Regions from separate parts of the Bacillus sp. BC05(2025) genome, predicted to be linked through region 1. Evidence: riboswitches for the same ligand, from Rfam matches in the RefSeq annotation. Region 1 holds a riboswitch; each other region holds the start of a gene.
The links. A riboswitch is a leader RNA that binds a small molecule or an ion and turns the genes downstream of it on or off. The one in region 1 is predicted to bind S-adenosylmethionine.

Region 1 (3,173 bases):
CTCGGAAAATACTCATGTGGCGCAGTGCTATCAAAAATTGCAAATCCTAATTCTCTTACGATCACCATATCAAGACTATTTGGATCAAATCCACAATGATATACTTCAACTTCAAATCCTTTTTCTTCTGCTGCCTTAGCTAATTTTTTGAGCATTGTTGATTTTCCAGAGCCAGGACGTCCTTTTATAAAATAACGATGTGATAATCCTTCTGTTAAATTAGGAACAAAATCAACTGCACCTTTCGGTGTAGCTGCTCCTAAAAAGCGATGTTTTACAAGCGATTGTTTCCCAACCTTATCTGTAAATAATTTCTGAATGAGCTGATCTGTTAGTTCATTTGCTTTATCAAAATTAATATTATCAATATATATTTTCTCCCACTCATCATGTATAACCAATGCCTCATTAAAACGAGCGTAAGCAGCTTGAAAAGCTTTGCTTGCTTCTGAAACAAATCGTTCAATTTCCACCTTCTGCTTTCTTAATTTATCTGAATCCCAAGCAACACCTAAATTGATATACTCCTCGACAACTCCTGGCATTTTCGGCTCAATAACATGCGGTGATGTTCCATCAACAATTCCTACTTTTAACTTCGGGATAATGACACCATCAACCGATTTGTTATCAGAAGAACAGTGTAAAAATTCAATATCATATCCCTTTTCAACCCATTCACGACCTATTGCCTTAATTAAAGAAGATTTTCCCGTTCCAGGTCCACCCTTTAAAATAAATAATCTGTTTAGTCCTTTTAAATTCTCTTCGTATAAATTATGAAATCCTCTAGCCGTATTTCCACCAGCATAATAATTCAATACATTCCCTGTCACTGCACTCACTCCTTCGCAGCATTCTATTTACATAAGCTACAATATGCGAGCAACTTTATTTGGGTGAATACCTATTTTATGTTGCACATAAAAAGGAAATGAATTACAATTTTATTATAACGAAAATTCCGAACTTTAAATTAAATATACCTTTATCAAGAGAGGCAGAGGGACCGGCCCTTTGAAGCCCAGCAACCTCAGTTGATACAAACTGAATAGGTGCTAATTCCTGCAAAATGCATTGCATTTTGAAAGATAAAACGTAACTATTGTGTGCAAAACTCATCTTTCTTGACTATGAAAGGTGAGTTTTTTATATTTCAAAACATATACTTGGAGGTATTTAAAGTGAAAGTAATTGACCTATCGCAAACATTTGAAAACAATATGTCTCAATTTCCTGGAACACCAAAAATCAATTTAGAGGCCATTACAAGTGTTGAAGAGACAGGCTATCAAGTTACAGACTTTCATTCTGTCGTTCATGTTGGTACGCATTGTGATGCTCCTGCTCATTTCATTTCAGGCGCAACGACGATTGACCAATTACCTTTAGATCAATTTGTAGGTGAAGCTGTTCTTATCGATGTAACTCATGTACAAGAACGGAAGCTACCTAAAGAAGTATTACAAAACGCTGACATAAGAGAAGATGATATTGTCATTTTCCATTCCAATCTATCTACTAAATGGAATACAGAAGCATATGAGAAAGAAGCTTTTTATCTTTCGGAAGAATTAGCTGAAGAACTCGTTCAATTAAAAGTAAAATCTGTCGGTTTAGATTTCATCTCTCCTGATGAGGTAACGACAGAAACATCGCCAATTCATCACATACTACTTGGAAATAATATTTATTTAATCGAAAACTTAACAAACTTAGATGCCATTCACACGAAACGTTTCTTTTTCTCAGCAGCACCTTTAAAAATTAAAAATAGCGACGGTGCTTTTGCAAGAGCATTCGCTGTAATTTTTTAAACAAACTATACAAAAAAGCAAAGGTCATCATTGACCTTTGCTTCTATTTCTTTTATTTAAACTAAGAAAGAATTGCTCGACACGAGGACGTAACCAAGCTAAATAATCTTTCTCTTTCTTCTTTGTACAAGCTATTTCTTCCCCATCTACCATTCCAACAAGCTCTAGCTCTAACAGTTGCCTCGTAAATGCTAACATATTTATTTCTTCATCCGGATACTCTTCTTTTAATTTCTCCTCAATTTCCCCTAATAAAAAACCGTCACGCATCATTGCCAATGCATCAATCCAAAGTGGCGGCATTTCATATTTTTCTCCTGTAATTGTATCTTTTACAATATAATTCTTTTGCTCTTTTCGAAATTGAATCGTGTGTAAGCATACAGTCGAATTTAATGTTAATTCCATCATACCACCTCTTTCATAATATCTGCATAGAAAAAAGGATGCGCGTGCACCCCTTCTTTTTCTGACACTACCGAACCGTTACATGAATAACAAATCTCATGTCGATATTTTCCTCCATTATAAACGAAGTATTTTATAAAAAAAACCCTTCTTGAAACATTTTATAAAATGTTTATATTTACACAACAAGAACACTTTTCTGAATTTTTTTCTTCTAGCCCATCATACTATCGATCAAAAAATCTTCACCTTCGTTCCTATTCCCATCTACTTGCAATTGAAAATTCACTCTATATTGTGCTGCATAACTTTCCACAAGCTGTACAACATATAACATAATATCGTATCGGCAGGATTTCTTTCTTTTTGCATTTGTGTAAATCCTTTTACAGCTCCTCTTTCCTCATATATCTAACTTTTAAAGTAGTTGTTCATATAAGTATAAAATTGCTTTCAGGGCAATATGTAATCTTATCATACGAAAAGGAAGGAGATCTCCCCTTCCTTTTCATCACAACTTATATCCATCTTACCCGGTCATGCAGCAACCCATCCGCAAAGTCATTTTCACCAACTACAAAATCATTCATATATAATTTCAAATATTCTCCATACTTACTTTCTGTATTTAATAATAATTCCTCTACATAATAAGCACCTTGTTTAAAGTCATCGAACAGCAAACTACACAAGCCAGCATAAATTCCGCATCCTACTTGGAAGTAAGTCGCATTCGTTTTATATTTATGAAAAACTTGACTGCTATTCATTACGTTATACATATATGTCTCGCTATTTTCATAAACGAGTAATACACCGACTAGATCCTCGCCCGCAATCTCTTCTTCGGCTGGATTAAATACTTTACGATTCCAGTTCCATAAATCTTCTACCTTATCTAAATTTTCCCTAATTATATTTGTTGTATACTCATTAATTCGGTAAAGA
Region 2 (3,173 bases), on a different contig from region 1:
TCCAGCTCTTTTCAATGCCCTTGCGCCTTCAAAAAAACGCTGTGTATCTAACGTTTTCGGTGGATCTAATTCCACTACTACTGTCGTTTGTTTTTTTGCTTTCTCTGCTAAAGTAACATGCGCTTTTGAACGTTTCTCATGTGTATGAACTACTTTCGGTCTTTGAATTGTATCCTTCTCTATTACAGGCGTAACGTGTAAAGCAGCACGTTTCATACTTTCAATATGTTCTGGTGTAGTGCCACAACAACCACCTAATAATCGAATACCTTGTTCAATAAATTTCGGTGTCATCGCTTCGAAATAAGCTGGACTTCCCTCATATACGTAACGTCCCTCCACATAATTCGGGAGACCTGCATTGGGATATGCTGACAAATAACCATTTTGCGGGATCGATATCATTTTAAAAGCTTCCGTCATATGAAGTGGCCCTAGTTGACAGTTCAATCCAACAACATTTGCACCATAATCTAAAAGCTGTTTTAATATTTCATTTACATCATTTCCATTTTGAGTCGTACCTGCCTCATGTAACGCTAATTGAGCTACAATTGGAATATTCGTTTGTTTTCGTAACACCTGAACAGCATGAAGTAATTCAAACTCATCATAGAAAGTCTCTAATAGTAATCCATCAACCTGTTCTTCTAGTAAAGCACTTGCCTGCTCAAGTAGCATAAATTCTCTTTCCATATCAGTTGTCGTAACAGCTCCGATATGTTTCATACCACCGATTGTTCCTAAAATGGCATTTCTGTCTGTAACAGATGCTTTCGCCAGTTTGACTGCCGCTCTATTAATTTCAGTAACTTGATTTTCTAAACCATACATACGTAATTTCGCTTCATTTGCTCCGTACGTATTTGTTTGAATTACATCTGCCCCAGCAGCTACATATTGCTTATGAATCGATATAATTAAATCTGGATCAGATATATTCAATTCTTCAAAACTACTTTGCAAGCCATGTGAATGTAATAACGTTCCAACCGCACCATCACCTATTACAATTCCTTTTGATAATAAATCTAGTAATTTCACCAATCTCCCTCATTTCTATCAATATAAAAACCCCCTCTTCACTTTGAAGAGGGGGACATAATCGATCCTCCTCTTATTATGCAAAACACTCGTTTTGCAGGTATTAGCACCGTTTCAAACATTTCGTTTGAAGGTTGCCGGGTTTCACAGGGCCTTTCCCTCCACCGCTCTCAATAAGAGTTTGTCTTTATTATTTTATTTATGTAGCTAAAAGGAAATGCGTTCCCCTTTTAACAATGTTTGTTAATTTTTTAATAAATTTAGCACGCACAAATGCAAAAGTCAATGACACTTGCGGAAAAATAAAAATTATTTAAAATAAAGTTGCAATTCAATTATCTTTTGTTGTAAAGTTAAAAACATAATAAAATTTCATACAAACATTCTTATCTAGAGAGGTAGAGGGACTGGCCCTATGACGCCTCAGCAACCATTAACATTTGTTAATAAGGTGCTAATTCCAGCAAATTGTGAAAGATTTGACAGATGAGAAGAAGACTCTATTCAAACCGAAAGCCTTCTTCTTAGAAGGCTTTTTTTATTTTACCCCGCTATTTGAGGGCAGTAAGATTCCCAACTCAAAATTCAGCTGGAACAAAGAAGTTAGGTGGGGATCAACTGCCCGTAAAAGCCCGATTGGTGAGAGCTGATAATCAGTGGGGATGAATCCCTCACTGATTAAAGTTTCACTTTACATTCACTTAATTGTTAATTTAAAAAGGAGGAATTTTCACATGTCAACTATTGAAACAAAACTAGCACAAATCGGAAACCGAAGCGAAACTACAACAGGGACTGTTAATCCACCTGTTTATTTTTCAACTGCTTATCGTCACGAAGGAATTGGTAAATCGACTGGCTTTGACTATTCACGAACTGGCAATCCAACTCGCGGCCTGTTAGAGCAGGCAATTGCAGACTTAGAACACGGTGAACAAGGATATGCCTGTAGTTCAGGGATGGCAGCTGTTCTCCTCGTCCTGTCCCTATTCCGTTCTGGAGACGAACTTATTGTATCCGAAGATTTATACGGGGGCACTTATCGATTATTTTCTGAGCACGAAAAAAAGTGGAACGTTCGATGTAGATACGTAAATACACAGTCTATTAAACAAATTGAGCAAGCTATCACAACTGAAACGAAAGCTATTTTCATAGAAACTCCAACTAATCCATTAATGCAAGTTACTGATATTGCTGCTGTCGCAACTGTAGCGAAAAGACACGGACTACTTCTTATCGTAGACAACACATTCTACACGCCTTATATACAGCAGCCATTAACAGAAGGCGCGGACATTGTAATTCATAGCGCAACGAAATATTTAGGAGGACATAACGATGTACTAAGCGGACTTGTCGTTGCAAAGGGAAAGGAACTTTGTGAGGAAATCGCTCATTATCATAATGCATCAGGCGCGGTATTAAGCCCATTTGATTCATGGCTATTAATTCGTGGTATGAAAACGTTAGCGCTTCGCATGAGACAACATGAAGAAAATGCAAAAGCAGTTGTCGCTTATTTAAATGATGAAGACGGTGTGACAGATGTATTTTACCCTGGAAGAGGCGGCATGATCTCATTTCGTCTAAAAGATGAAACGTGGATTAATCCATTCCTACAATCTTTATCCTTAATTACATTTGCTGAAAGTCTCGGTGGTGTTGAAAGTTTAATGACATATCCGGCAACACAAACACACGCTGATATTCCTGAAGAAATTAGAACAGCAAACGGTGTATGTAATCGTCTTCTTCGATTTTCTGTCGGTATTGAAAATAGTAACGATTTAATTCAAGACTTACAGCAAGCCATTAAACTTGTGAAAGAAGGTGTAAGAATATGAGTTATTCTATAGATACACTTTTACTACACAACCAATATAAACATGACTCACAAACAGGAGCTGTTAACGTTCCCATTTATAATACATCAACATTCCACCAATTTGATGTAGATACGTTCGGGAAATATGACTATAGTCGATCTGGTAATCCAACTCGCGAAGCGCTTGAAGATATTATCGCTTTATTAGAAGGCGGAACAAAAGGGTTTGCATTCGCATCAGGAATTGCAGCGATTTCTACTGCATTCCTCCTCCTTTCACAAGGTGATCACGTACTCATTT
Region 3 (3,173 bases), on a different contig from region 1:
GTCCCATGTTTTTTCTCCTTTCGATTCCGTTTTACAATCTTCGGATCAATTGCATCTTGCAAACCATCACCAATTGCATTAAATGCGAACATGATGAGTGCAATCATCAGCGATGGAAAGAATAGTTGCCACCATTCCCCGCTTAATAATGTCCCAAGCGCATCATTTGTCATTGTCCCCCAGCTTGCTGCTGGTGATTGAACACCAAGTCCGATAAAGCTCAAAAATGATTCTGAGAAAATAGCTGCTGGAATTGTAAATGATAAATTTACGATAATAATCCCTGTTAAATTCGGAATGATATGTCCGTATATAATCTTCATATGCGATGTACCTAATCGCTCCGCTGCAATAACAAATTCTCTTTGTTTTAAAGATAAGACTTGCGCCCTAACAAGGCGTGCCATACCAATCCAACCAGTTAATGCGAGAGCGATTATGATTGTAAAAAGCCCCGGCTTCATAATGATCAGTAGTAAAATAACAATTAATAAATATGGAATACCGTATAATACTTCAATCCCTCGTACGATCCACTCATCCATTAACGTTCCAAGGCGATTACGCCCTCTCACATATCCACTAAAACCTCCGATCAGTACACCAAGCCCTATATCAAGAACGGCCGCTACTAATCCAACTACTAATGAAATTTTCCCACCAGCCCAAGTACGCGCCCATATGTCTCTTCCTAAATCATCGGTTCCAAACCAATGCTCGCTATTAGGAGGTAAATTAGTTGCTTCTTTTACTTGTTCACTCGCAGTAAATGATGTTAAACTTTCGCCAATTAACGAGAAAATAATAATGAGTAATAACGTCACTGCCCCTAGAATTGCTATAGGGTTTGATATAAACTTGCGAAATACTTCCTTCTTTCGGCTAATCGTTTGCTGCTCTTTATTTATTGTTAATTCTTTTTTCTCTTCATTCGTTAATAACTGTTTATTAATTTCATAAGCTCCCATTTAAATATCCCCCCTCCTTATGTAATAGAACGAATACGCGGATCAACAATACGATGAATAATATCTGTAACGAAAATACAAAAAATTAATAATGCACTATAGAAAATTGTCGTTCCCATAATGACCGGATAATCCCGGTTAAAAATGCTATCTACAAAATATTTTCCGAGACCAGGAATTGCAAAAATCTTTTCAATAATGAACGTCCCTGTTAAAAGCCCAGCCATTAACGGCCCTATAAATGTAAGCACTGGAACAATCGCATTTCGAAGGGCATGCCTTATAATAATCTTCTTAATTGGTATCCCTTTCGCTCTCGCTAGCTTAATATAATCACTCTGCAGTACTTCGATCATATTAGAGCGAACAAATCTTGTAATTACTGCAATTGGTCCTAACGCTAATGCGAAGGATGGCAATACCGTATGTTCGAATGTGCCCCAAGACGCTACTGGTAAAAGTTCAAATTGAATAGCAAATACTTGTATAAATAGTGGTGCTAAAATAAAACTTGGAATAGAAATACCGAGAATCGCAAGTAAACTCACACTATAGTCAATTACTTTCCCATGATATAGAGCTGCAAATGTACCTGCGGCAATTCCGACTACTAATGAAATAATAAGTGCTTGTAAACCAATAATCGCTGATGGACCAAATCCTGTCGTTATAATTTCTGATACGCCTTGCCCCGTCGATTGAACGGATTCACCAAAATCAAAATGAACTACACCGTCTAAATAAGCAACATATTGATTCCATAACGGTTCATCAAGGTGATATTTCGCTCTCATATTCTGCACAACTTCTGCCGGAAAGATCTTTGCATCTGATGAAAATGGGTCCCCCGGAATAATATGCATAATTAGAAATGTCACTGTCGTAATAACCCATAGCGTGAACACCATAACTGATAATTTTTTAATTACATACACTGCAATAACCCCCTAAACACATATATTTACTTAGTTTTATGAACGTAATTTTTCCATTACTCCCTTTTCTCTTTTTAGAATACAAAAAGCCTTGATCTTAAAAAATAAGATCAAGGCTTAATAAACAAAGGCCCATCACTTATCTTTCAAGACTTGCTTGCTGGAATTAGCACGGTGTTCCTACTACAGAACCCGCTGCTGAGGTGTCATAGGGCCAGTCCCTCTACCTCTCTGGATAAGTAAATTGCTATATTATTATTTGGTTCAAATTGTATATTTCGAATTATAATTCTGAAAAAATGAAAAGTCAATCAAATTGGATATATTTAGAAAAATCAGTTTTTAATACTTTCATTTATCTATGTCGTATTTCGCTTATAATAAAAAAAGATATGAAAGGAGTTATAAGATGGCCCCCTTACTTCTAGCTACTATAGGATTACCCTTAACAATAATTATACTTGTCATCATCGGCTTCTACAAACTCTTCATCAAAAAGAAAAGTATCACCTCTTTTTATACCCCTTTCGATAATATTACTGGGCAAACTATTTCCGAATTTCACGAAGAACAGAAGATATTAGTATCCGAGGATGAGGACGGAGATGGCAAGAAGAAAAAATAACCTTGCACAGGCAAGGTTATTTTTTCGTTTCTGCTTGAAAACGTTTATAGTATGTCGATGCTGTTGCAAAGTTAATTTCTATATCACGAATCAACGATGAATCTTCTTCTTTAGCTAACTTCTGTAATTTTTTCATCGCTTGTTCCGATTCATTCAAGAAACCAACATATACCTCATGTTCTTGCTCTTTCGACTTCGGAACACGAATTTCTTTTCGTATATGATCAATATCTTCTAACATGCTCGTTGTTACCTTTTGCACATCTTCTTTATATGTAGCCTTCGTTATTTCCTTACCGCCTTTTTCCTTTGCCACTTCAAATAGCTGTAACGCGTTATTAATTTCCTTATTCATTTTCATATCATATTTTTCATGTACTGCACGGTATTCTTTCATCTCTTCGGTTTGTTCTGTAGATTGCTCTACCTTTTCTTTCGGTTCTTTCGTATCTTTATTTCCATTACACCCTGCTAGAAGGAGCATACTTCCCATTACAGCAATACCCAAAACCTTCTTCATCTCTTCTTCTCCTTTTATCTACAACTACTACTCATTATAGTTTCTTTTATCTCCACTTGTTATTATACCGAGAACATCCTACTTTTTACACTTAAGACGACATCGTAACATATATACCAACATGT

Region 2: linked by a shared signal. The riboswitch ahead of metI (cystathionine gamma-synthase/O-acetylhomoserine thiolyase) and the one ahead of ACZ76X_RS22980 (cyclase family protein) in region 1 are both predicted to bind S-adenosylmethionine.
Region 3: linked by a shared signal. The riboswitch ahead of ACZ76X_RS27410 (ABC transporter permease) and the one ahead of ACZ76X_RS22980 (cyclase family protein) in region 1 are both predicted to bind S-adenosylmethionine.

What each region holds. Positions count from the first base shown of each region.
Region 1 covers NZ_JBWYRA010000009.1:130,195-133,367, forward strand. Annotated here, with positions in the region: gene ACZ76X_RS22975 (PRK06851 family protein) at 1-836, opposite strand, end outside; SAM riboswitch class I at 986-1,098, shown strand; gene ACZ76X_RS22980 (cyclase family protein) at 1,185-1,817, shown strand; gene ACZ76X_RS22985 (hypothetical protein) at 1,845-2,225, opposite strand; partial or broken gene ACZ76X_RS22990 (ATP-binding protein) at 2,485-2,618, opposite strand; gene ACZ76X_RS22995 (S-adenosylmethionine decarboxylase related protein) at 2,744-3,173, opposite strand, start outside.
Region 2 covers NZ_JBWYRA010000003.1:156,938-160,110, reverse strand. Annotated here, with positions in the region: gene ACZ76X_RS11470 (bifunctional homocysteine S-methyltransferase/methylenetetrahydrofolate reductase) at 1-1,044, opposite strand, end outside; SAM riboswitch class I at 1,115-1,224, opposite strand; SAM riboswitch class I at 1,428-1,537, shown strand; gene metI (cystathionine gamma-synthase/O-acetylhomoserine thiolyase) at 1,779-2,891, shown strand; gene metC (cystathionine beta-lyase) at 2,888-3,173, shown strand, end outside.
Region 3 covers NZ_JBWYRA010000016.1:59,949-63,121, forward strand. Annotated here, with positions in the region: gene ACZ76X_RS27400 (ABC transporter ATP-binding protein) at 1-7, opposite strand, end outside; gene ACZ76X_RS27405 (ABC transporter permease) at 1-968, opposite strand, end outside; gene ACZ76X_RS27410 (ABC transporter permease) at 986-1,903, opposite strand; SAM riboswitch class I at 2,040-2,145, opposite strand; gene ACZ76X_RS27415 (DUF3951 domain-containing protein) at 2,313-2,528, shown strand; gene ACZ76X_RS27420 (hypothetical protein) at 2,545-3,048, opposite strand.